2 regions of the Metabacillus indicus genome follow, and region 2 is predicted to be linked to the other one. Evidence: riboswitches for the same ligand, from Rfam matches in the RefSeq annotation. Region 2 holds a riboswitch; the other holds the start of a gene.

Region 1 (12,134 bases), 150 kb from region 2:
GAGCTGGACTACGAGGGTGAGCTTGCGGTCATTATCGGGAAAAAGGGGAAACGGATTCCGGAAGCTGAAGCAATGGATTACGTATACGGATATACCGTATTGAATGACATCACAGCCAGGGATCTTCAGTCAAGGCACAAACAGTTTCTTCTCGGTAAAAGCCTTGATACATCCTGTCCAATGGGACCGTATATTGTCCATAAATCGGCCGTTCCTGATCCTTACGCACTCTCTCTCGTCACAAAAGTAAATGGTGAAGTCAGACAGGAAGGCCATACGAAAGACATGATTTTCTCCATTGAAAATGTAATTTCAACCATTTCACAGGGCACGACACTTGAACCGGGTGATATCATTGCAACCGGAACACCGGCAGGAGTCGGGAAAGGGTTTAAGCCGCCAAAATATTTAAGCCCTGGAGATACTGTCGAAATATCAATTGAAGGCATCGGAACGTTAAGCAACACGATTGCTGAATAACATGCTAGAAGCACACCGAAACCGGTGTGCTTCTTTAATCTTCTCTATTAGGAAAGAACCTTCTTCACTTTTTCAATCGCCCAGTCAAGATCTTCTTTTGAAATGACAAGCGGCGGTGCAAACCGGATGACCGTATCATGTGTCTCCTTGCACAGAAGGCCTTCTTCTTTCAGCTTCTCGCAGTAAGGGCGGGCAGCTTCAGTCAGCTCAAGGCCGATGAATAAACCTCTTCCGCGTACTTCTTTAATGACAGGATTGCTGATTTCGCGAAGCTTCTCCTGCATATAAGCGCCGAGTTCAAGTGAGCGCTCAGGAAGCTTTTCCTCTGTCAGGACGTCAAGTGCAGCGATGGAAACAGCGCACGCAAGAGGGTTTCCTCCGAACGTTGAACCATGTGAACCCGGCTCAAATACACCAAGGACATCTTTGTCTGCAGCTACGCAGGAAATAGGGAAAACCCCGCCTCCAAGTGCTTTTCCAAGAATGTACATGTCAGGCTTAACGTCTTCCCAGTCGCAGGCAAAAAGCTTGCCGGACCGGCCAAGGCCTGCCTGGATTTCATCTGCAACATAGAGAACGTTTTGTTCTTTGCAAATGTCAAAAGCAGCTTTCAGGAAGCCTTCTTCAGGAATGTGGATGCCTGCTTCGCCTTGAATCGGCTCGAAAATGAAAGCAGCCGTATTCGGTGTGATTGCTGCTTTCAGTGCATCAAGATCACCGAACGGAATGACTTTTATTCCCGGAAGCATCGGTCCGAAACCGCGCTTGTATTCATCGCTTGAACTCATTGATACCGCTGTCATTGTACGGCCGTGGAAATTTTCCTCGCACACGATGATCTCAGCCTGATCAGCAGGTACCCCTTTCACATCATATGCCCACCGGCGCACTGTTTTTACAGCGGTTTCAACGGCCTCAGCACCTGTATTCATCGGAAGAACCATTTCTTTCCCAGTTAAAGCCGATACTTTCTCATACCACGGTCCGAGCTGGTCGTTGTGAAAAGCTCTGGAAGTCAGGGTGATTTTGTCGGCCTGTTCCTTAAGTGCTTCAATGATCTTAGGGTGGCGGTGGCCCTGATTGACTGCTGAGTAAGCACTGAGCATATCCATATATTTGTTTCCTTCAGGATCCTCTACCCAAACCCCTTCTGCCTTGGAAATAACGATCGGCAGCGGATGATAATTATTTGCCCCGTATTTTTCAGTCAAGCTGATGATTTGTACTGATTTAGACACAATATCCCCTCCTGGTGCGTTTAAGTCTTGTAAAACAGGAATCTAGCATTCCTCAAGTACTACAATAGCCTACCTTTTTCAAGAAAACAATAGGCGGGGAGATGCGCTTACATTTCATTTTTTGGTGAGATTCATGATATTATATGGATGGATTACCATGTTTAAAAGAGGAGGAATGCCACATGACACACTTGCATATCACGACCTGGGTTGTCGCACTCATTCTATTTTTCGTTGCGAACTCCCTCTTCAAGTCGGGAAAAGAAAAACCGTTTAAAATTGTTCACATGACACTAAGACTGTTCTATCTGCTGATTATTGCTTCAGGAATTCAGCTGCTGCTCGGCCTTGGCGCAATCACTGGAGAGTACATCGGAAAAGTCATTCTTGGAATCTATGTCATCGGCATGATGGAAATGATCCTTGTCCGCGGAAAAAAGGGCAAGCCGACACGCATTTTCTGGATTCAGTTTGTCATTGCATTGATTGTTGTTATTCTGCTTGGCCTGCGTCTTCCGCTTGGCTTAAAGCTGTTTTAATGAAAAAACCTCCGCAACTTTTTGCGGAGGTTTTTTTATGGTTTCAGCTGGGTTAATAGAGCTCTTGTTCCAGTACATACTGTAAATTCGAATCTGTCTTCATGCTTGTTTCCTCTCAGGAAGTGATGCTGCACGGCGCAGACGGCTTCTTCGTTATCAAACTGGTAGAAGGAAACCCCTTTTTTCTCTTCTGTTTCTTCAAGAAAGACCATCTGATTGTAGCTGTAGATGCAGTCATGAATCGAAAAGGAAAGTTCATTCAGTTTTGACGTAAAGGAAACAAATGAGTCATCAGTAGCTTCCTTCAGCATATAATCAAGCGCATACTGCACCTTTTTGGGAATGCGGAGGGTATCATTTTCACGGAGCTTATGCATCCCCGTCGGAACCGATAGCTGGCCGTTTCCGCTATAAATCCCATGATACCAGCTGTCTTCTAAAAGAATCTCCACTTTTTCATCTTTTTTGAAATGAAGAATCGTCACTTCCTCATGCTCATCATCATAAAATAAGATTTCCTGATCCTCGCCAATCTCAATAAATCCGGTTATGTGCGCTCTTTTTTGACGCTCAAACAGCCGGTGCTTCTGTTTTGACAGCATAACGCAGCCTCCTTTGCCCATGTTCTTATCATTCGTTTTTTCCAAAAGGAGGAAGAATTATGCAGAATGCCTTTATACTTGCCTGAAGAAAACGTGATAAGGACAAATCAACACTTCATAAAGTAAGCATAGGATAGGTACATCTTTGACCGTCTGAGACCTATCAGACAGTAAAAACGGGGAGTGAAAGGCAGATGTGTGGAATAACAGGCTGGGTTGACTACCAGAAAGACCTCAAACAGCAAAAAACTGTCATGAAAGCCATGGCGGAGTGCTTATCCAAGCGCGGACCGGATGATACGAACTTGTGGGGAGAGCAGCATGTTCTGTTTGGACATAAACGTCTCGTTGTTGTGGACCCTGAAGGCGGCAGGCAGCCGATGACAAGAAGCAGGGAAGAAAATGAGTACACGATTTGCTACAATGGGGAGCTTTATAATACAGAAGACATCCGCACGGAACTTCTTAAAAGGGGCTACACATTCAGAGGCCATTCAGATACAGAGGTGCTGCTGACTGCCTATATGGAATGGAAAGAAGAGTGTGTCAATCATCTAAACGGCATTTTTGCCTTTGCGGTGTGGGATGCTGCCCGTGAATCCGTATTTATCGCAAGAGACAGACTGGGAGTAAAGCCGTTATTTTATGCAGAGAAGGACGCATCTCTCATTTTCGGCTCCGAGCTGAAAGCTATTCTTGCACACCCGGATCAAAAGGCTGTGCTAGACCGGGAAGGGATGAGCGAAATATTTGGCCTCGGACCATCCAGAACGCCTGGCATCGGGGTTTTTAAAGGGATAAAAGAACTGCGTCCTGCCCATGCCATGACATTTTCCAAGAATGGAATAAAGGTATGGAGATACTGGAATGTGAAAAGTGCCAGGCATATAGATACATTTGATGAAACGGTAAGCCGCGTCGGGTTCCTTGTGAATGATGCTGTGACAAGGCAGCTTGTATCCGATGTGCCGGTTTGCACCTTTTTATCCGGAGGCCTTGATTCAAGCGCCATTACCGCTATTGCGGCAAAGGCTTTTGAAAAAGAGGGAAAAGGTCCGCTCCACACATTTTCAATCGATTATGAAGATAACGAGAAGTTTTTCAAAGCAAATGAATTTCAGCCGAACTCGGATGCCCCTTGGATTGATAAAATGACAGAAGCTTTCCAGACTGTTCATCACCGGTCTGTTATCACGCAGCAGCAGCTCGTTGACAACTTGACGGAAGCGGTTGAAGTCAGAGACCTTCCGGGAATGGCGGATATTGATTCATCTCTGCTCTGGTTCTGCCGTGAGATAAAGAAAGACTTTGTTGTGGGTCTGTCCGGAGAGTGTGCGGATGAAATTTTTGGAGGCTATCCGTGGTTCCACAGGCCGCAGGATTTATCGGAAGAAGCCTTTCCGTGGATGAGGTCTACGGATGCACGCATGAATCTGCTTCACAAGGACTGGCAAAGCAAGCTGAACTTAAAAGAATACGTGAAAATGAGATATCAGGAGACGCTGAAAGAGACGCCGCTGCTCGACGGGGAATCTGAGACAGAGTCAAAACGCAGACAGCTGTTTTATTTGAACATCCTTTGGTTTATGACGACGCTGCTTGACCGCAAAGACCGCATGAGCATGGGCGCAAGCCTTGAAGTCCGGGTGCCGTTTGCAGATCACCGTCTTGTTGAATATGTCTGGAACATTCCGTGGGAGATGAAGATGCACGGAGACCGGGAAAAAGGCATACTCCGCAAAGCGCTCGAAGGTTCTCTGCCAAACGAGGTGCTCTACCGGAAAAAGAGTCCGTATCCTAAAACGCACAATCCTCATTACACAAAAGCGGTCAAAACGTGGCTGCAGTCTCTTACGCAGAAAAAGGATTCAGCGCTGCATACATTTTTTGATAAAAAGGCGCTGCATGACATCATCGAATCAGAAGGCAGTGCTTTCAAGGCGCCGTGGTACGGACAGCTGATGACCGGGCCGCAGCTTCTTGCCCATCTTGCACAGATCCACGTCTGGTTTGAAACCTACAGAATTGATATTGATGAATCGTAAAAGCCGGCTGAGCCGGCTTTTTGTAATGAAACAAACTCTATTAATTTCCTCTTTATGTTAAAATTAGGAGCGGGGTGAAGATGATGTTTTATAAAAAAATCTTGAGTGCAGTCTTGGCAGCTTTTGGCCTTAGCTTGACATTCCTTCTGTTGAGCCTTATTTCTGGTGCTGTTAATGGTTATTTGGATTTTTGGGATGCATGGATGATGATGCCGGTTTTTCTCTTGGCTGCCGGGGGCTTTATTGTGGCTGTTGGGCTGCCTGTGAGCATCGTCTCCTATTACATAGTGCGCAACAAGGGCAAGAGCAGAAGGCTTCTGAACTTTTCTATTCACGTCTTATCTGCTGCGATAGTCGGCTTTTTTATTTTTCGGGAGGTTTATGGAATTCTCCTGACTGTTTTCGCAGGGTTTTTATATTTTCTGTTTGATGAATGGCTTTTGTATCACCGTAAGCATGAGCCGGTGAAAGGAACGAAATGGGACACTGCATTTGTTGCACTTGTTCTTGTTTTTATTGGAGTCCCCTTATTTATAGCCATATGGAACAGCGGCAGAGAGGAAGATGACGATTTACCGGACTTGTCCAAACCGCCGGTTATATCGGTCGTATGGAATGAGAAAACGCTTGAGTCTATCAAGCCTGAATACTGCAAGTTTAAAGTTAAAGGCTGTACCAAGAAAATAGACCCATATTATACAAACAGCCTGAAAGGTGATGTGCTTGATACCTATTACTCAAACACTTTCACGCTGAGTGCTGCCAACAGAGAAGGAGAACCGGAATTTGAGATCTATTATCTCGAAGGAGAAGAAGTGAAAGAGCTCAGACCAGTGAACGGCGTTTATGTTGTGCCTTTGGGACTGAAAGATCAGGTCATGAAGGGAAATGCCGTTTGGGAGAACGAAATTCTTACATTTGAAGCAGCGGTGAATATGATAGAAGCGAGTCCGGCGAAATAGCCGGGCTTTTTTATGTGCGTCAAATGATCTGAAAAGCTGCTGAAATCGTACCTATTAGGGAATAGTAAAAAAAGGGAGAACCTAATTGATTGTGTTTTAATAAATTGAATTGTATAATGTTTGTATAACTGTTGTACAGGAATTAGGAGGAGTAAAACATGGCTAAAAAAATCATCGTCATCGGTGCAGGGCCTGGCGGCTTGGCAGCTGCCATGAATTTAGCAAGTCAGGGGTACCAGGTAGACGTATATGAAAAACAGCCATATGTCGGTGGGCGCAACGCTTCCATTGAACTGGACGGATTCACATTTGATATGGGGCCGACCTTTTTGAGCATGATCCATATTGCTGAAGAGATTTTCGCTTCAGCCGGGAGAAACCTTCATGATTATATGGACATGATTGAACTTGAAGAAATGTACGAACTGATTTTTGACGATCAGTCCTTAAAAATGACAAAAAATCCGGAAAAAATGGTCGAGAGATTAGAAGAGTTTTCGCCGGGGGACGGCAAAGGCTATAACAGGTTCATGAACGATACGCGCAGAAAAATGGCGGCATTGACTCCGATTCTGCAAAGCAAAATGGACCGCTTCAGTCATTACTTGAGCTGGAAGGTCATCAAGGCTCTTCCGCAATTGACGGTTACCAAATCACTTTACGATGTTCTATCTCAGTATTTTAAAGACGAACGAGTCAAATATGCCTTTACGTTTCAGTCCAAGTATCTTGGCATGTCACCATGGGAATGTCCAGGCGCATTTTCGATCCTTTCTTTTATGGAGCATGAATATGGAATTTTTCATCCAAGAGGCGGAGTAAACCAGCTGTCAAAAGCAATGGCAGCTGTGCTTAAAGAGCATGGGGGCACGATCCACCTCGGAAAAGGAGTGAAAAAACTGCTGCTCCAAGGCAAGGATGTGAAAGGCGTCATTCTTGAAGACGGAACGACAGCAGCTGCTGATGAAGTCGTCATCAACGGCGATTTCGCCCACGTTATGTCAAATCTCGTTGAACCGGGTACATTAAAGAAATTCTCAAAAGAAAAACTGGAGAAGAAAAAATACTCCTGTTCAACCTTCATGATCTACCTCGGTCTCGATAAAAAATATGATCTGCCTCACCATACAATCGTTTTTTCTGAAGATTATAAGAGAAACGTAGAGGAAATCACGAAAACCCTCAAGCTGTCAGGGGATCCGTCCATCTATATTCAGAATGCGGCTGCAACAGATGATACTCTGGCGCCTGAAGGCAAGTCTGCGCTTTACATACTTGCCCCGGTACCAAACAACTTCAGCAATATTGACTGGGAACAGCATCAGGAAGAGTTCCGGGAACTGGTGTTTGAGACAATTGAACGGAAAACGCAGTTTAAAAACTTGAAAAATCATATTGAAACGGAAAAAATCATTACGCCGAAGAACTGGGAAGAAGACATTCTTGTCTATAAAGGAGCAACCTTTAATTTAGGCCATCAGCTGACACAGATGATGGTGCTCAGACCCCACAACAAATTTGAAGAGCTGAACAACTGCTGGCTTGTCGGAGGAGGAACTCATCCGGGCAGCGGGCTTCCAACCATCCTAGAATCAGCAAGGATCACGACCAATGCCATATTGAACGAAACCAGTCATGCTGTACCGATCAAATCTGAAAAGAAATTGGGGAATGCACTATGAAAATTGCAATAGCGGGCGGCGGCATTGGCGGGCTTATTTCAGCTCTGATGCTCAGGAAAAAAGGATATGAGGTCAGTTTGTTTGAAAAGAGAGACAGACTTGGAGGAAGGCTTGCCTTTACAGAAGAGCAGGGGTATAGGATTGATGAGGGCCCGACAATTGTTCTTTTGCCGGAAATGCTCACATCCATTTTGAATGAAGCAGGAATTAGCCGTGATCAGTACGAATTAATCAATATCAATCCGCTTTATAAACTGCACTTTAAAGACGGATCTTCGTACACGAAATATAATTCCATTGAACGGCAGATCCAGGAGATAAAGGAGAACTTTCCGGGAAATGAAGAGGGCTTCGTTCAGTTCATGAAAGACATGGAAATCCGCTTCAACCTTGGTAAGGACCAGTTTCTCGAGAAATCCTTTCACGATAAGCGAACGTTCTGGACGCGCAACAACCTGAAAACGCTCGTGCACCTGAAAGCTTATAAATCTGTAAACAACTCGTTAAAAGCCTATTTTCAGGATGAGAGAATCCGGCAGGCCTATTCCCTGCAGACACTTTATATTGGAGGCAATCCGCTTGATTCACCGGCCCTTTATTCGCTCATTTCATTCAGCGAGCACAAGCATGGCATTTATTATCTGAAAGGCGGTTATGCTTCTCTTGTAACGGTTCTTGAAAATGCCCTTCTAAATTCTGGCGTAAAGGTGATGAAAAATGCTAATGTTGAAAGAGTAGTGACAGAGGGCGATCAAGCAGCGGCTTTGATTGTAAACGGAGAAGAAGTCAAGGCGGATGCCTTTGTTTTAAACGGCGATTTTCCAGGCGCATCAAAGATGATTCCAAAGGAGTCAATGCCTGCAAGAAACTATACGGCGTCATCCAGCTGTGTTCTGCTTTACTTCGGACTGGACAAAGTCTACACGGATTCACCTGTGCATCAGTTTTTTATGGGCTCGAATTTTCAGCAGCATATGAAAGAAATCTTTGAAACGAAAGAAGTTCCGTCAGATCCTTCCATCTACGCATTTCATCCTTCTGTAATCGATTCCTCACTTGCACCCGAGGGCCACGGCGTTTTATATGCACTTGTGCCGGTGCCATCAGGCAGTTCGATCAACTGGGGGGAACAGGAAGGTTTTGTTGAAAAGGTTATTGATCAGCTTGAAGAAAGAGGATTTCCCGGTCTCAGAAAGTCAATCCAGTGGAAAAAAGTCAGAACACCGGATGACAAAGAAATGGAAGGACTCTTTCAGGGAGGAAGCTTCGGCATCGCTCCGACTTTGTTCCAATCCGGCGTGTTCAGACCGCAGGTTAAACCATCCAAGCTCACAAACGTTTATGCAGCAGGAGCTTCGATCCACCCCGGAGGCGGGATCCCAATCGTTATGCAGGGGGCGAAGCTGATGGTTTCTGCCATCTTATCCGATCATCAAAACAAAGAGAGGGAAGGAGTGAGTCTGAGTGGTTGATTTAAAACAGGCCTATCAGCAATGTGAAGAAGTCATCCGGCATCATTCTAAAACTTTCTATAAAGCTTTTTCGCTTCTGCCTCCTAAAAAAAGAAAAGCAGTGTGGGCTGTATACGCCTTCTGCAGAATCGTCGATGACATCGTAGACGAGGGAGAGAGGCCAAGTGAAGAGTTAATGGAATTCACGGCTGAATTCGACTCTTTTCTAAGAGGGGATTACTCTAAAGATAATTTCATGTGGGTGGCCCTGCACGATACATTCACCAATTACGATATGGATGTGGAAGCCTTCCGGGACATGATTAAAGGCCAGGGAATGGATCTTGTCAAAATCCGCTATCAGTCTATGGAAGAAGTGCTTGATTATTCGTATCACGTTGCAAGCACAGTCGGCCTCATGCTTTTGCCGGTGCTTGCTCCGAAGAAGACAAACGTTCTTCGCGAAGGGGCTATCGCTCTTGGACTCGGCATGCAGCTGACGAACATCCTCAGGGATATCGGAGAAGATCTCGAACGCGGCCGCATTTACGTCCCTGAAGAGGTAATGGCAAAACATAAAATGACCGAATTTGATCTGCAGCAGCAGAAGGTAACCCCTGAATTTATCAGAGTGTGGGAGCATCTTGCCGCAGAAGCGGAAAAGCATTACGATACAGCGATGCTGACTATGCATGAATATCCTCTGCATTCCCGCGCACCTGTGAAAGCTGCCGGACACTTCTACCGTGCAATCCTTAATAAAATCCGCTTGAATGACTACAATGTGTTCGGTGAGCGGAATTTTGTGTCAAGTGAAGAAAAACATGCGATTCTTTCGCAAATCTGATTTTGAACACAGCTCAGCGCTGCACCGTCTTCATCGGGACGGTGCTTTTTGGCAGTCTGTTAATCTCACTATTTTGATTATTCTAAAATAATGATTGACAGAACCCATTACGCAGTATAAGATTACGTTATTCAATTTAATAGCTTGCTTATCAAGAGTGACTGAGGGAACAGGCCCTGCGACGTCCGGCAACCTCCTTAAATGGAACGGTGCTAAATCCTGCAGAATGTCCTTCATTCTGAAAGATAAGTCGTCATATATACGATTCCTCTTTCTGAATGAAGGAGGAATTTTTTTATTTATTTAGGGGGAAAAAGACATGAAGAAAATGGTGTTGGCATTATTAGTAGCAGGAGCGGGAATCCTGTCTGCGTGCGGCGCAGAGGAAACTAACGGAGAGAAGAAAGAAATTAAAATCGGCGCATCAGCCGGTCCCTACACAGATATGGTGGAACTGGCTATTAAACCCGGTCTTGAAAAAAAGGGATATGAAGTTGAGGTGGTTCAGTTCAACGATTATATTCAGCCCAATAATGCCCTGGGCAATGATGAACTCGATGCCAACCTCTTTCAGCACAAAATTTACATGGAAACATTTGCTGAGCAAAGCAAACTGGAACTTTCGGAAATTATCACAGTGCCGACGGCTCCAATGGGATTGTACTCAGACAAGGTAAAGAAGATTGATGAAGTCAAAGATGGCGCGTCAGTCGCTATTCCGAACGATCCGACGAATGCTGCCAGGGCGCTTCATATTCTGAAGGACGCAGGACTGATTCAGTTAAATGAAGAGGTCAGCCCGCTTCAAGTATCTGAAAAAGATGTGACAGAGAATCCTAAAAAACTGAAGTTCCTTCCGATTGAAGCTGCGCAGCTTCCAAGAGCTGTAGAAGATGCCGACCTATCTGCCGTGCCGGGGAACTTTGCCCTTGCGGCTAAAATGGACCTTGCGGATGCGGTGACTCTGGAGAATATGAATGACGTGCACCGCAATCGTGTTGTGATGAATACAAAAGACGCAGAATCTGAAATCGCTGAGGATATTAAAGACGTTGTTGAATCAGACGAGTTTGAGAAAGCGATAGACAAAGATTTTAAAGGATTCGGAAAGCCAGAGTGGATGGAAGGGAAATGAATAGAGCAGAATGAAAACAGTCCGTTTCGGGCTGTTTTTCTGATGGAAATTATAAAAAATGGGCTGTAAAAAACATTAAAACGTGTTCTGCGTCCAGCTCCACCGCCTAGATCCTCTGTCAGAACAAATCCAGCAAAAAAGTCAAACCCGGACTTTTCTGCCGGATTCTTATCTGCCTATCGGATCTGTTCAAGGCGCTTGCGCTTTTGTTCTTTCTTGAGTAATTCCGCTTCCTCTGAAATAATTGAGTCATAACAGAAAATAACCAAATAAGGATAGAAAAGGAGACAGGATGAAAAAATTAACCAGCGGATGGAACTTTGACAACAGCTACATGCGTCTTCCGTCACTCTTTTTTGCCAGTCAGAAACCGGCTCCGGCAAGTTCTCCTGAGATTGTGCTATTCAATGAAAAACTGGCTGCTTCTCTCGGGCTCGGTGCTGACACATTAAAAAAGGATGCGGACGTTTTTGCAGGAAACCGGATTCCGGACGGTGCAGAGCCGCTTGCACAAGCATACGCAGGTCATCAATTTGGCCATTTTACTATGCTTGGCGACGGCCGGGCAATCCTGATTGGTGAACACCTGACGCCGGATGAAAGACGAATCGATATTCAGCTGAAGGGCGGAGGAAGGACAAAATTCTCCCGGGGAGGCGATGGCCGGGCTGCTCTTGGTCCGATGCTTCGGGAGTACATCATAAGTGAAGCCATGCATGGCCTTGGCATCCCGACGACACGGAGTCTTGCAGTGATCACAACGGGAGACCCTGTCATCCGGGAATCATTTTTGCCTGGTGCGGTTCTGACCCGGATCGCTTCAAGCCACATCAGGGTTGGCACCTTCCAGTATGCGGCTAACTGGGGAAGCATAGAGGATTTAAAGGCGCTTGCTGACTATGCAATTAAGCGGCATGATCCGGAGATTGATGAAAGTGAAAACGCCTATCTGTCTTTTTTAAAGAAAGTGATTGACAGGCAGGCTGACCTCATTGCGAAATGGCAGCTTGCAGGATTTATTCACGGTGTCATGAACACCGACAACATGACAATCAGCGGAGAAACGATCGATTACGGACCATGTGCCTTCATGGACACATATGATCCGGAAACCGTATTCAGCTCCATTGATGTAAACGGTCGCTATGCATAC
Region 2 (12,134 bases):
TCAAAATGCCTGACATATAGGTTTCAATCAGCATAATGATATATTCCTTTGGCATTGCAGGAGTGAATGTCTCCTGACTAATTTGCACTTCTAAAAAAGAGCAGAACTTTTTATGAAGATATTGGAGATTCGAAACGTCCTTGACGATGCTCTGCACCCTCTTATATCTTTCTGGATCCCTCGAATAAAGAGCCATCAAGCTATAATAAACAGGTCCTCGGTCCAGCAAGGACTTCTCCATATAATCGCCAATGTACATCAGGATTTTTTCAAGTTTTTGCAGAGGCTCGTCCGACCCTGCAAATATATCATCAACTTCCTCTTTCACTTCGCTGTTTAAATTTTCTTCGTTCAGCAAAGCTCCAAACACTTCATCGATATTGGAGAAATATTTGTATACGCCTCCCTGGCTCATACCGGTTTCTATCACAACATCTCTCATCGATACGTCAAAAATGGGCTTTTGCATGCATACTTTTCTGGCTGCTTCCAATATTTCCTTTCTTTTCAATTGAGCATGATTTTCACTGACTTTAGGCATAATTGAAATCAGTTCCTTTCTTTTCTATAATAATTTTCAATTGTTTTATGAATAAGGTCTGCACTCTTTTGCGCACCTTTTTCTGCACTTACCTTTACTCCTAATTCCCTTGCCTTATTTTTAACTTCAATCGATTGGGTTAAAGCAATAGCGTCAGCCAGCTTATCGGCAGTCAATTCCTTTCGCGGTATTGATCCTCCGCTCACACCCAGCTCAACCATTCTCTTACCCCAGGCATATTGGTCGTTTCCAAACGGAATCACCACTTGAGGCACGCCCGAACGAAGTGCTGCAGCCGTCGTGCCCGCCCCTCCGTGATGGACAACGGCAGACAGCTGTGGAAAAAGCCACTCATGAGGGACACTTTTCACATACAGAATATCTTTTGTACTTTCTCTTTCCTCCATGCCTCCTCCAGCATTGATGATGCCTCGCTTACCGTTCTTCTCAAGTGCTTTTAAAACCATTTCTGTTGATTCCGCGGCATTTGCCTTATCTCCAACACTGCCAAATCCAACGTATACCGGCGGCTCTCCGTTTCTGAGGAACTCATCTACCTCTTTAGACGGTTTATAACCGGCTTGATCTTCAATGAACCAGTATCCTAAAGAGTGGACATTCTCTGGCCAGTCACCCGGTACAGGGAAAACGCTTGGACTCAATGAAGTGATTGTAGGATGACTAGATGTACGCTGTTTTGGATAGGGATTCGAAAAATCTTTCGGGAGCTGTCCATACTTCTTAACCCAGTATTTCTTCACGCCCGTATTGGCCATCTTCCAAAAACCTTTTTCAAAGATGTGATGAGTCAGTTTGTTTACGGTCCTGCCAAGCCGCAGTCGGTCATAAAAGATGATAGCAGGATATTCTTTTGTAGGTGTCATTGGAAAAGGTGCGGCCAAGATGCTTGGAATGCCCATTTCCTTTGCAACAAAATATCCAAGTGTAGCTCCTGGATGGTACACGATGGCATCTGCACCTTCGCATGCTCTATGCATGTCTTCTTGTCCGCCAACCATCAGCTCTTCCAAATCGTCATTTTTAAAGTTTAAGCTTGTAAAAAATTTCAGAGGGTTATCTGCATCTTTTACAACTCCGCTTTCTAAGATTTTGGCTATATCGCCGCGCATAGGGGCATATTCAAATCCATACTCTTCGACAAGCTGCCGGTATGATTCTGATGCTGCAATGCGTACCCGGTACCCTTTCTTTTTCAGTTCTGTACCTAAAGCAATAAATGGCTGGGTATCTCCTCTTGTTCCAGTTGAGAGCATTGTGATTAACATATATAAAACCTCCTGGGGTTAAATTCAAATAAACGACATCGTTGTCGTTTTTAATTGTATAACATCACTCCGAGAAACACAATAACAAAATGACACTTATGTCGTTTTTAATCCAGAAGGATATAAAACAGGCACCTTCCTAAAGGAAGATGCCTGTTTTTTTATGAACGCGTGTAATGAGACTGAACATAGTCCCCAAAGCGGACAGTTCTTTTATATGCAAGTTTGGTTTCGGGATTACCCGGTCTGAACAAGGTAATGCCGTCTCCTAGAATGACTGGAACGGTCGTGATGATATATTCATCAATCAGATCTTTTTTCATAAAATCATCGAGAATTTCTGCGCCGCCGACCATCCAGATGTCAGCGCCTTCCTCTTTTTTCAAATGGTCAATGAGTGCTTCCGGTTCTTCCTTCGTAAAAATCAGGTCACCTTCAGTCCTGGATTCGCTTCTTGTATAGATGAAGCTTTTCATCCCTTCATACGGATACTTGTGATTTGTGAGTTCAAGAACGTGATCATATGTTTTTTTACCCATGATGACCGTATCGATTGTTTTTAGAAACTCACTATACCCGTTGTCTCCCTCTCCCTGTGCTTCTTCCAGCCAGTCAATGCTTCCATCCCTGCGTGCAATGTATCCGTCAAGACTGACTCCTATATATAAAACCACTTTTCTCATATGTCCATCTCACTTTCTAAAATTGACTTCTGTATCATCCTAGCAGATAATGGCGACAGAATCTGTCGTGAATAGCGGGGAAATTTCATGTCAAAAACACAGCGATTATTAAACATTCTTTTTTACATCAACAGGCAGAGAAAAGTGACGGCCGGTGAACTCTCTGCGGAATTCGATATCAGTGTCAGGACGGTTCAGCGCGACCTCGCTGAACTGGAGGCATGGGGGGTTCCTTTATATAGTGAACCGGGTCCTGGCGGAGGATACACGGTTCTCAGAAACAACATCCTTCCGCCGTCTTTTTTCACAGAGGACGAGGGGATTGCCCTCTATTTTTCCTATCAGCACCTCCTGCTTCTGCACGCCCTGCCGTTTCAATCCGAAATCAAGGCTGCATCTGACAAACTATATGCTTCTTTTCCTGATGCTGTTAAGGGGAAAATTGATCAGTTAAAAGAAAGGGTCGCTTTTTGGGCTCCGCCGTCCAAAGCGGACGTGCCTTTTTTAAACGAGCTCCTGGACGCTGCCGTGGAGCAGATTGAAATCCGTATTGCCTATGAAAGCAGAAACGGACCATCCAATCGGGCTATCGTGCCATACGGATTATATACATCCGGAGGGCTTTGGTACTGTCCTGCATATGACAGGAAATCCGGCGGGGACCGGCTGTTCCGGGCAGACAGAATTCTTTCTCTTGAAAAATTGGCTCCTGCGCAGAACAGTTCTGTAACGTTAAAACAATGGATGGAGAAAGAAGAAACGCGTACACAGGCGCCGCTTAAAGTCCTGCTCTCAAAAAACGGGGTAAGAGAGTGCAAAACGCTGCCTTTTCTGTCAGATCATCTTACGATTAATGAGGACGGCACCGGATTTATTGACACTTTAGCACCGCTTGAGGAAGTTCCGTTCATGGCGAAGCAGTTCATCCTGCTTGGAGAAGATGTTTATGTACAAGAACCCAAAGAGCTGGTAAATGAAATGATTAAGCGGGCTGAGGATGTGCTGAGGATGTATCGAACAGATGGTTAGTCGGGAATCTGTTTGTGGAGTGAATGACCTGTGCCGTTTTTCACTCAAAATCATTACTCACCATAACTTCAGCGGTTCATAGCTTGACCAGGCTTGAACCGCTTCTTCCTGCTATATAACTTTATCAGGAACAGGGGAAGACAGGTTCATCATCGTGAGCGGTTCGGCGTACTCCATCGATGAATCAATAAACCCTTCTAATAACTCATTTGACTCAGTCACGATTTTAACAAGATAACTGTACTCTCCAGTTAACCGGTGACATTCGATAACCAAAGGGTTTACTTTGCAGTATTCTCTAAATGCGCTGCATCGGTGCGTTTTCATTAAAATGAATGCTTGAACCGGTTTATCAATCTTCACATTGTCAATTTCAGCCTTATACCCTTTAATAATCCCCTGATCCTCCATCTTCCTGACCCTTTCAGTGACCGCAGGAACGGATAAAGAAACTTTCTTTCCAAGTTCAGTCATTGAAACTCTTCCATCTTCCTGCAAAATAGTAAGTATTTGACGATTAATCGGGTCCATGTGATGCCACCTTTATTATTTTATCTCAATCTAATAAAATACATTATTTTCTTAAGTATAACCGGCTAAATTCCATAAGAACAGTATGTTCCAACCGGCATTGATAAACTAAAATAAGGAGTATTCAAATATTGGAGGTTTTAATAATGGGATTAGAAATGAAGACAATATGCGAAAAATGTGATGGAGATTTAAAAGGAAAGGCATACATCTGTGTGCATGAATGCACTTTTTGCGAAGACTGCACAATTGAAATGTCAAACGTTTGTCCTAATTGTTCAGGAGAACTTGTCAGAAGACCTGAGAGAGCTGGTTTTTGTCCTATTAATAGCGCTGTAAGTATGTGAAATGCCAAAACGCTTCCTGCTGCGCTGTATATTATAAGAGAAGCTTAGATTAGGATTTTCAATACAAAAGGCTTCATGATGAGTAACGGGCCGGTATTAAGGTGCAAAACTGAAAATTGCAAAGTAATTCTCACACCATTTACTACCAAAATGGTGTGTTTTTTCATTCAACCGATTAAAGCATAATTTAGCATGATTATGTTAAAATGGAAATAATAGTTATTTAATTAAAAGATTTTAGTTCAACAGTTAAATAGGTATTTAGTAAAGAAACTAATTCATACACCTGATTAAATAAAGGAGAGAAAACTTTGAGTCAATCATTTATTGAACAAGTCCATTATATTAGGATTCCCGTTAAAGATTTAGAACTGTCTGCAAAATGGTATAGAGATGTATTAGGGCTCCACCTACTAAACATTACTGAAGAACTTGCAGTTTTAAAAGTAAATGAAGGACCTTTCTTACTTATCTTGGTTCCTACCGAAGATGAAACATTTGCACATTTTACAATTGATAATCAACAAGAATTTAGCATTGGCTTTACAAGTCGAGAATTGTCGAAATTTCATCAGCATTTAATTTTTAATCAAGTTAAGGTTGAGGATATAAAAGAAGATAATGGTCATGCCTTTTTCCACTTTTACGACCCAGATGGCAATAAACTTCAAGTACACTGGTAGGGAACTTTCCGAGTGGACGAGTTGAGTATGGCGAGGACATTCAGCTCTGAGGGAAGTTAAAAAGGAAACGGGATTGGAAGTAAAACTATGCGGGACTGCTGGTGTATATTATTTTATCAAAGGAAACTCCATTTTAAAATGGAGTTCTTTTTTGTACTGTTCCGAGTCTTTCAATCCAACCCATTACATAAAAGGGCCATTTCATACAGATACCTTACCCAGGCTGCATCATCGCTCATCAAAAGTTTAACGGCTAATGCAGTATCTTTTGATTCGCCTATTCTTTCAAATGGTCTACTATAACTGCTTCCAATTCCCTTCAGAAATAACTTCTGCTTCTCCGTCAATCACCTTAATGGCGGTCTGATCGTCTATTGCATACGCTGGTCCCTTGATTCCGCCGGCCCATTTTTCTGCAGCAGCCATGGTGTTGCCCGGAAGCATCTCGTGGTCCAGATGAGGAAATAGTGAAAAATCAACCATGCTCAGCGTTTCATCTCTTCCAGAGGGCGGAGTCCAGCCGACGAAATAGTCTCCGATCTCAGGGGCCATCACCATGCTCCCGGCACTCATTCCCACATAAACGGCGTTAAGCGACGGCAAGAGGTCTGCGAAACCGGATTGCCGCATCCAGTGGCACAGGTAGAGGGCGTCGCCTCCAGACACCAGCAGGACGTCTGTCTCCTGAACGAGCGGCACCCAGCGGTCTTTATCAATGCTCGGCAGCGCGGTGAGCTCCAGCACGCCTACAGATTTCCAGCCCAAATCGACCATGGGATTTCCGGGTTTCCCGGTGATAAACTCCCAGACTTTGACGCCGGGCCCGACCCAGGGGTGTCCGTACATAGCTGTAGGAATGCAGAGGGCAGTGGAATCTGCAATGGGCTTGTCCAGCATGTCAACAAGGGCATTGTGTATGCTCCGGTTCGTTACGCCTCCAGATGTAAGCAGCAATTTCATGCCTTCACTCCTTATCTAATTTCGTAATAATAAAGGCTTCCATCTTTTATCAAATTATCTGTTTTTTACAATAATACCATGTAAAACAAAAACAGCAGGCACTATTCTCCAAAGAATGTGCCTGCTGTTTCATGTGTCATTTCAATTCTGTTGAGGAAACGTTCATTTAAGCCTGATTTTCATCTCACGGTTTGGCGGATCATCGTTTTTCACTGGAGGGAGTCCGTATCCATAGCCCGATGCCGCCTGTTTTACGGTATGGGTCACACTGTTCAGAACTTCTCCCATGTCCTGTGCGGATTCAAACAGCGGTTCCACTGTCTTCATCTTGCCTTTCACATCAACCGTGATCTGATTGGCGGACTGGATAAGTTCTTCTGCTTCTCCCGACAGATCATGGACCGCTTTTCTTACTTCCGCAAGCGTTTCATTCGTCTCATCAAGAGTCGTCATGCCCTTGCGGAGAGTCTGAATTAAATAGGCGACGAGTAACATAAAGGCGAGCGCAGCTCCTGCAGCACTTACTTCAACAATCATCTTGCACCTCCACAGCCGATTATGCACAAGACTGCCTGTACATTGCTACAGTATATGAATCTGCCTGATGGAGTAGAAGTTTAGAGTGAGAGCTTTTCTCCTTTTTTCAAAACCGGCGCCTCTGCACGTACCGTCTCCGGATATTTGATGCCCTGACCAGTGTTCAAGCAGACCACTTTCTCGTCTTCCCTGATCCATCCGCTCTCCTTCAATCTGCGGGCTGCAGCGAATGTTGCCGCACCTTCAGGACAAATAAAACATCCTTCAAGCTCTGCCGTCAGGGCTTGCTCTGCCTTAATTTCCTCTTCTGATACAGCTATGGCATTCCCGTTTGTTTCATAAATTCCCTCCAGTACAAGGAAATCACCGATTGCCTTCGGAACGTTAATGCCGAACGCGTCCGTCTGCGAATTTTCCCAGAACTCCGATTCAGCTTTTCCTTCTTCAAAAGCTTTTACAATCGGCGCACATCCCTCAGCCTGAACGGCAACAAGGCGAGGCATCCTCTCCTTGCTGATCCAGCCGAGCTCCTGCAGCTCCCGAAGCGCTTTGTAGATTCCGATAATGCCCACTCCTCCTCCTGTCGGATAAAGAATGACATCAGGCACCTCCCAGCCGAGCTGTTCGGCGATTTCATATCCCATCGTCTTTTTCCCTTCAATGCGGTAAGGTTCCTTCAGAGTAGAAGCATCATAGAATCCTTGATCTTTCACAAGCTCCGCCACAACTTTTCCCGCATCGCTGATCAGTCCGTCAATTAAATGGAGATTCGCACCTGAAATGGCGGTTTCTTTCCGGGTGATGAGGGGCGCATCAAGCGGCATGATGACATATGGCTCCATCCCCGCTCTGGCAGCATAAAGCGACCAGGCTGCACCTGCATTACCGTTTGTCGGCATCGCAAAGGTCTTTATGCCAAGCTCCTTTGCTTTAGAAATTCCGACAGCCGCTCCCCTGGCCTTAAAAGAGCCGGTCGGTATCAGCCCTTCATCCTTCATAAGCAGCTGTGTTAGGCCATATTCTGCCCCAAGCCTGTCCATTTTCAAAAGAGGGGTCATGCCCTCTCCCATTGAAACCACATGCTTTGGATCCTCAACAGGCAGCAGCTCGTGGTATCTCCACAAACTGTTTTCCCGGCTGGCGATTTCTTCTTTTGATAACGCACTCTTCACTTGATCTAAATGGTAGCGCACCAAAAGCGGAGATCCGCATGTGCAAAGCTGCTGCACGTCCTTAACTGAATACTCGGCACCGCACTTTGGGCACTCCAAGTGTGAAACATAGCTGTACATCTGCATTTCCTCCATTACTTGATAAAGACTCCTAACATCAAGTTAAGAGTCTTGTATTTTTTAATTCCGCTAGATTTAAGCTCTTAATTTATTCTCCACTGCACTCGCCGGCAGTTTTGCAAGCGCCTGCTCAAAATCTTTGATCAGGTCATCCGCATTTTCCAGCCCGACGCTTATGCGCAATAGTCCGTCTGTAATTCCGCGGCGCTCCCGTTCTTCTTTTGGCATGGCGGCGTGGGACATTCTGGCCGGATAGGACAGAATGGATTCGACCGCTCCAAGGCTTACCGCAAATACCGGCAGCTCCACATTTTTAACGAGCGTGCGGACGGCATCCTCGTCTGCCAGTGTGAAAGACAGGACAGCTCCAGGACCATCTGCCTGATACCGCTGGATCGAGTGCCCGGGATGAAACGTGAGTCCAGGGTAGTACACGTTCCGGACGGCTTTATGGCGGGATAAATAGTCTGCGAGTTTTCGAGCAGACTCACTGGACTGCTGCAGCCTTACGTTCAATGTTTTCATGCCACGGAGAACGAGCCAGCAGTCCTGGACGCCGAGGACGGCTCCGAATGCGTTCTGCAGTTTCTGTACTCTCGCTGCAAGCTCCTCTCCCTTTACAACGGCAAGGCCTGCAAGGACGTCGCTGTGTCCGGCAAGGAATTTGGTGGCGCTGTGAAGGACGATGTCCACGCCGAGTTCAATCGGCCGCTGCAAAGCTGGTGTAAGGAACGTATTATCTAAAAACGTCAGGCATCCGTTTGCTTTTGCAAGCTTTGTAATCCCCCGGATGTCGGTAATTTTCAAAAGAGGATTGGACGGCGTTTCAACGTAAATGACTTTCGTATTCGGCCTGATATGAGAAGCCACTTCATGCAGATCGGTCATGTCAACAAAGCTGTACTCGATGCCGAATCTGCTGAGAACGTCTGTAATGATCCGGTATGTTCCCCCGTAAACATCCTCTGTAATCAGGACATGGTCTCCTTTTGAAAGAAGCAGAAAACAGGTGGAGATCGCTGCCATCCCGGATGCAAAAGCAAAGCCTCTTGTTCCGCCTTCAAGTTCAGTAATGGCCTGCTCAAGTGTTTCCCGCGTCGGATTTCCCGAACGGCCGTAGTCGAATTTCCCGTAATCGTCAAAATCAAACTGGTGAAACGTTGATGAATGATGAATGGGAACGCTGACCGCCCCTGTATCTTTCTGCGCCTTATGACTGTTGTGAAGCAGTTTCGTCTCGAATGTCCACTTACCGCTGCTCAACTTTATCTGCCTCCTTCATAAGTTCAAATGCCTGCAGCAGATCCTGCTCCAAGTCACCTGCGTGTTCAATGCCGACTGAAAAACGCAGCAGGCGGTTGCATACGCCGTTTGCAGCTCTGATCTCTTCTGGAATATCCATATGTGTCTGCGTGGCCGGATATGTGATAAAGCTCTCAACGCCTCCGAGACTCTCAGCAAAGGTTATCGTCTTCAGTGCTTTTAAAAATGGATTGACCCACTCTTCTTTTTGCAGTCTGAACGAAAGCATTCCGCCTTTTCCCGGGTATAAAACATCCGTTACTTCGGATTGGCTCTCCAAAAATTCTGCAACCTGTCCTGCATTTTTTTCATGCTGATTCATCCTTAAAGCAAGTGTCTTCATCCCGCGGATCAAAAGCCATGAATCAAATGGGGAGAGCACGCCGCCGATTGCATTATGGTGCTGGGCAAGCTCTTCGCAAAGCTCTTTGCCTTTTGCGACGACAAGACCTGCAAGTACATCGTTATGTCCGCCCAAATATTTGGTAGCACTGTGAATGACAATATCGGCTCCGTCTAAAATCGGCGTCTGCAGAATAGGCGTGTAGAACGTATTATCAACAATCAGCAGCAGCTTGTGTTCCCGTGCCATTTCGGCTATATCGCTGACCTCTGTTTCCTGCATCAAAGGATTTGTCGGAGTCTCCAGAAAAATCGCCTTTGTGCGGTCATTGATCAGCTGCTTTGTACAGTCCCCGTCTTTAAAATCCGCATAATGGAAAACAAGGCCGTATTTGCGCCATTCCCGTTCAAACAAACGGTATGTTCCGCCGTACAAATCGGAAGAGACAATCAGTTCATCCCCGCTTTTAAACAGGGCCATCAGCGTCTGAATGGCTGCCATTCCCGAACTGAATGCATATCCCTGATCGCCGTGCTCAAGATCTGCGATTGCTTTTTCTAAAATTGTTCTCGTTGGATTTCCTGTCCTGATGTAATCAAACCCTGTTGATTCCCCGATTCCATTATGTCTGTAGGCTGTTGAAAAGTAGACGGGCGGGTTTACCGTTCCCGTTATGTTTTCACTGCGATTCCCGATTTGCGCCAAAGTTGTTTCAATGCGTTCCGACATGATTAAACACCATCCTGTTTGTCATTTCTTCTTTTACACGCCCTGGACCGGGCTTTTTTATATGCTTTGGAAAAATAAAAAGCGCCTTCCTCATATAAGAAGAAGACGCTGGTTCGGCAAAACTGGCTTCCTCTTATCTCCCAAGCATTCAAGCTTGCTGGAATTAGCACCTTGGTTCGAACAGGCATCTGCCTGATCTTTTCCGGTTGCTGAGGTTTCGCAGGGCCAGAACCCTCCACCTCTCTGGATAAGAATAAATAGTATGAATTTTTTAAATGTTTTTATTACCTTACCTCACTTTTTTCATAAATGCAAGGGTTTGGGGCAAAAAACTCAGCCCTTCACCGAGCCTGCAGTCATTCCCGCAATAAAATATTTCTGAAGGAAGATGTAGGCAATAATAAGCGGCGCAGAGGCAATCATCACGCCGGTGAACAGCATCGGATAGTTCGTCATGTACTCCCCCTGAAATTCAAGCAGAGCAAGCGGCAAGGTCTTATATTCATCTTTCGTGATGAAAAGCAAAGGGTACAGCAGGTCGTTCCAGTGCATCACAAACAGAAAAATGGCTGTTGCAGACAGCGATGGAAGCGAGAGCGGCAGGGCAATTTTGCGGTACATCAGCCAGTTCCCGGCGCCGTCAATGGATCCTGCTTCAAACAACGATTTCGGCAGAGTTTTCATGAATCCAGTGAGAATGAAAACAGCAACAGGCAAGGTAGCCGCAATGTTGACGATCATCAGTCCCACGAGACTGTTCGTCAGCTTCAGCTGAAAAATCAACTGATAGAGCGGAATCATGTTCACCTGCGCAGGAATCATCATGCCGAGTGTGAAAAATCCGAACACAGCAGCGCTGAGTACACCGCCGATCCGCGTGATGGCAAAGGCGATCAGGCTTGCAAAAAACAGCGTCAGAAAGACGGATACAAGTGTGACAATTGAGCTGTTCTGAAAATACAGGCCCATCGACTGATCTTTAAAAATAGATATGTAATTTGACACTGAAAACCGTTCAGGCAGTCCGAGTACATTTTCATACATTTCAGCAATCGTTTTAAACGTTGTTAAAAAGATGGCGAAGATCGGAATGATGATAATGGCTGCGTAGATTAATATGAGTCCGTACTTTGTTCCTTTCAACGTTCGTCACCCTTTCCTCAGTAGTCGACCCTGTTTGCGTGCAATGCCTTAAACTGCACAAACGTAATCAAGGCAATGACGGCCATAAAAATAACGGATTCTGCTGATGCATAGCCAAATTTAAAGCTCCTGAATGCCGTTGTGTAAATCAGGGTTGCGATAATCTCCGTTGAATAGTTCGGACCTCCGCGCGTCATGGCAAAGATCAGATCGAACGCTTTAAATGATTGTATCGTTGTGTACGCGACAACGATGGTTGCTGCGGGAGCAACAAGCGGCCATGTGACTTTTTTGAACGTCTGCCATCTGCTTGCCCCTTCAATTTTGGCCACCTCGTAAAGATCGGCAGGAATGCTCTGAAGACCGGCAACAAAGATAATAATCATCTGTCCTGTATGAAACCATACTTGCACGACAGCAATTGAAAAAATGGCGATTTTCTCATCACCCAGCCAGTTCTGTGCCAGGAAATCAAGCTGCAGCCCTGTAAGAATGGTTTTAAGGAGCCCAAGGTTTGGATCGTAAATAAACGACCAGATAAAGGCGACTGAAACAGAGGATAGAATCGTAGGAAAAAAAAACAGTGCCCTGAAAAAAACATTGGTTCTTGTGTTTTTAATCAGGAAAAGGGCAAAGACAAGGGAAAACAGCGTTTGAAAAACAACGACAAACAGCATGAATTTCACGTTGTTTCCAAGTGCTTTTGCAAAAATAGAGTCATTTGTCGC

What was found. Region 2 has a riboswitch for S-adenosylmethionine ahead of ACK1LH_RS05375 (methionine biosynthesis PLP-dependent protein). Riboswitches for the same ligand answer to the same signal wherever they lie in the genome.
Region 1: it holds a riboswitch for S-adenosylmethionine, as region 2 does, so the genes downstream of both, ACK1LH_RS04695 (MetQ/NlpA family ABC transporter substrate-binding protein) here and ACK1LH_RS05375 (methionine biosynthesis PLP-dependent protein) in region 2, are expected to answer to the same signal.

What each region holds. Positions count from the first base shown of each region.
Region 1 is NZ_CP176757.1:919,192-931,325, forward strand. It holds gene ACK1LH_RS04650 (fumarylacetoacetate hydrolase family protein) at 1-480, shown strand, start outside; gene ACK1LH_RS04655 (ornithine--oxo-acid transaminase) at 528-1,718, opposite strand; gene ACK1LH_RS04660 (YisL family protein) at 1,901-2,257, shown strand; gene ACK1LH_RS04665 (DUF2777 family protein) at 2,293-2,859, opposite strand; gene asnB (asparagine synthase (glutamine-hydrolyzing)) at 3,054-4,904, shown strand; gene ACK1LH_RS04675 (hypothetical protein) at 4,985-5,866, shown strand; gene ACK1LH_RS04680 (phytoene desaturase family protein) at 6,025-7,548, shown strand; gene ACK1LH_RS04685 (phytoene desaturase family protein) at 7,545-9,020, shown strand; gene ACK1LH_RS04690 (phytoene/squalene synthase family protein) at 9,013-9,846, shown strand; SAM riboswitch class I at 9,992-10,098, shown strand; gene ACK1LH_RS04695 (MetQ/NlpA family ABC transporter substrate-binding protein) at 10,166-10,981, shown strand; gene ACK1LH_RS04700 (protein adenylyltransferase SelO) at 11,274-12,134, shown strand, end outside.
Region 2 is NZ_CP176757.1:1,067,154-1,079,287, reverse strand. It holds gene ACK1LH_RS05430 (TetR/AcrR family transcriptional regulator) at 1-541, opposite strand, end outside; gene ACK1LH_RS05425 (glycosyltransferase) at 550-1,827, opposite strand; gene ACK1LH_RS05420 (dihydrofolate reductase family protein) at 1,989-2,510, opposite strand; gene ACK1LH_RS05415 (helix-turn-helix transcriptional regulator) at 2,598-3,539, shown strand; gene ACK1LH_RS05410 (Lrp/AsnC family transcriptional regulator) at 3,651-4,070, opposite strand; gene ACK1LH_RS05405 (DUF1272 domain-containing protein) at 4,217-4,417, shown strand; gene ACK1LH_RS05400 (VOC family protein) at 4,729-5,100, shown strand; gene ACK1LH_RS05395 (Type 1 glutamine amidotransferase-like domain-containing protein) at 5,398-6,060, opposite strand; gene ACK1LH_RS05390 (DUF948 domain-containing protein) at 6,223-6,597, opposite strand; gene ACK1LH_RS05385 (threonine synthase) at 6,678-7,895, opposite strand; gene metC (cystathionine beta-lyase) at 7,965-9,152, opposite strand; gene ACK1LH_RS05375 (methionine biosynthesis PLP-dependent protein) at 9,139-10,263, opposite strand; SAM riboswitch class I at 10,394-10,517, opposite strand; gene ACK1LH_RS05370 (carbohydrate ABC transporter permease) at 10,597-11,406, opposite strand; gene ACK1LH_RS05365 (carbohydrate ABC transporter permease) at 11,424-12,134, opposite strand, start outside.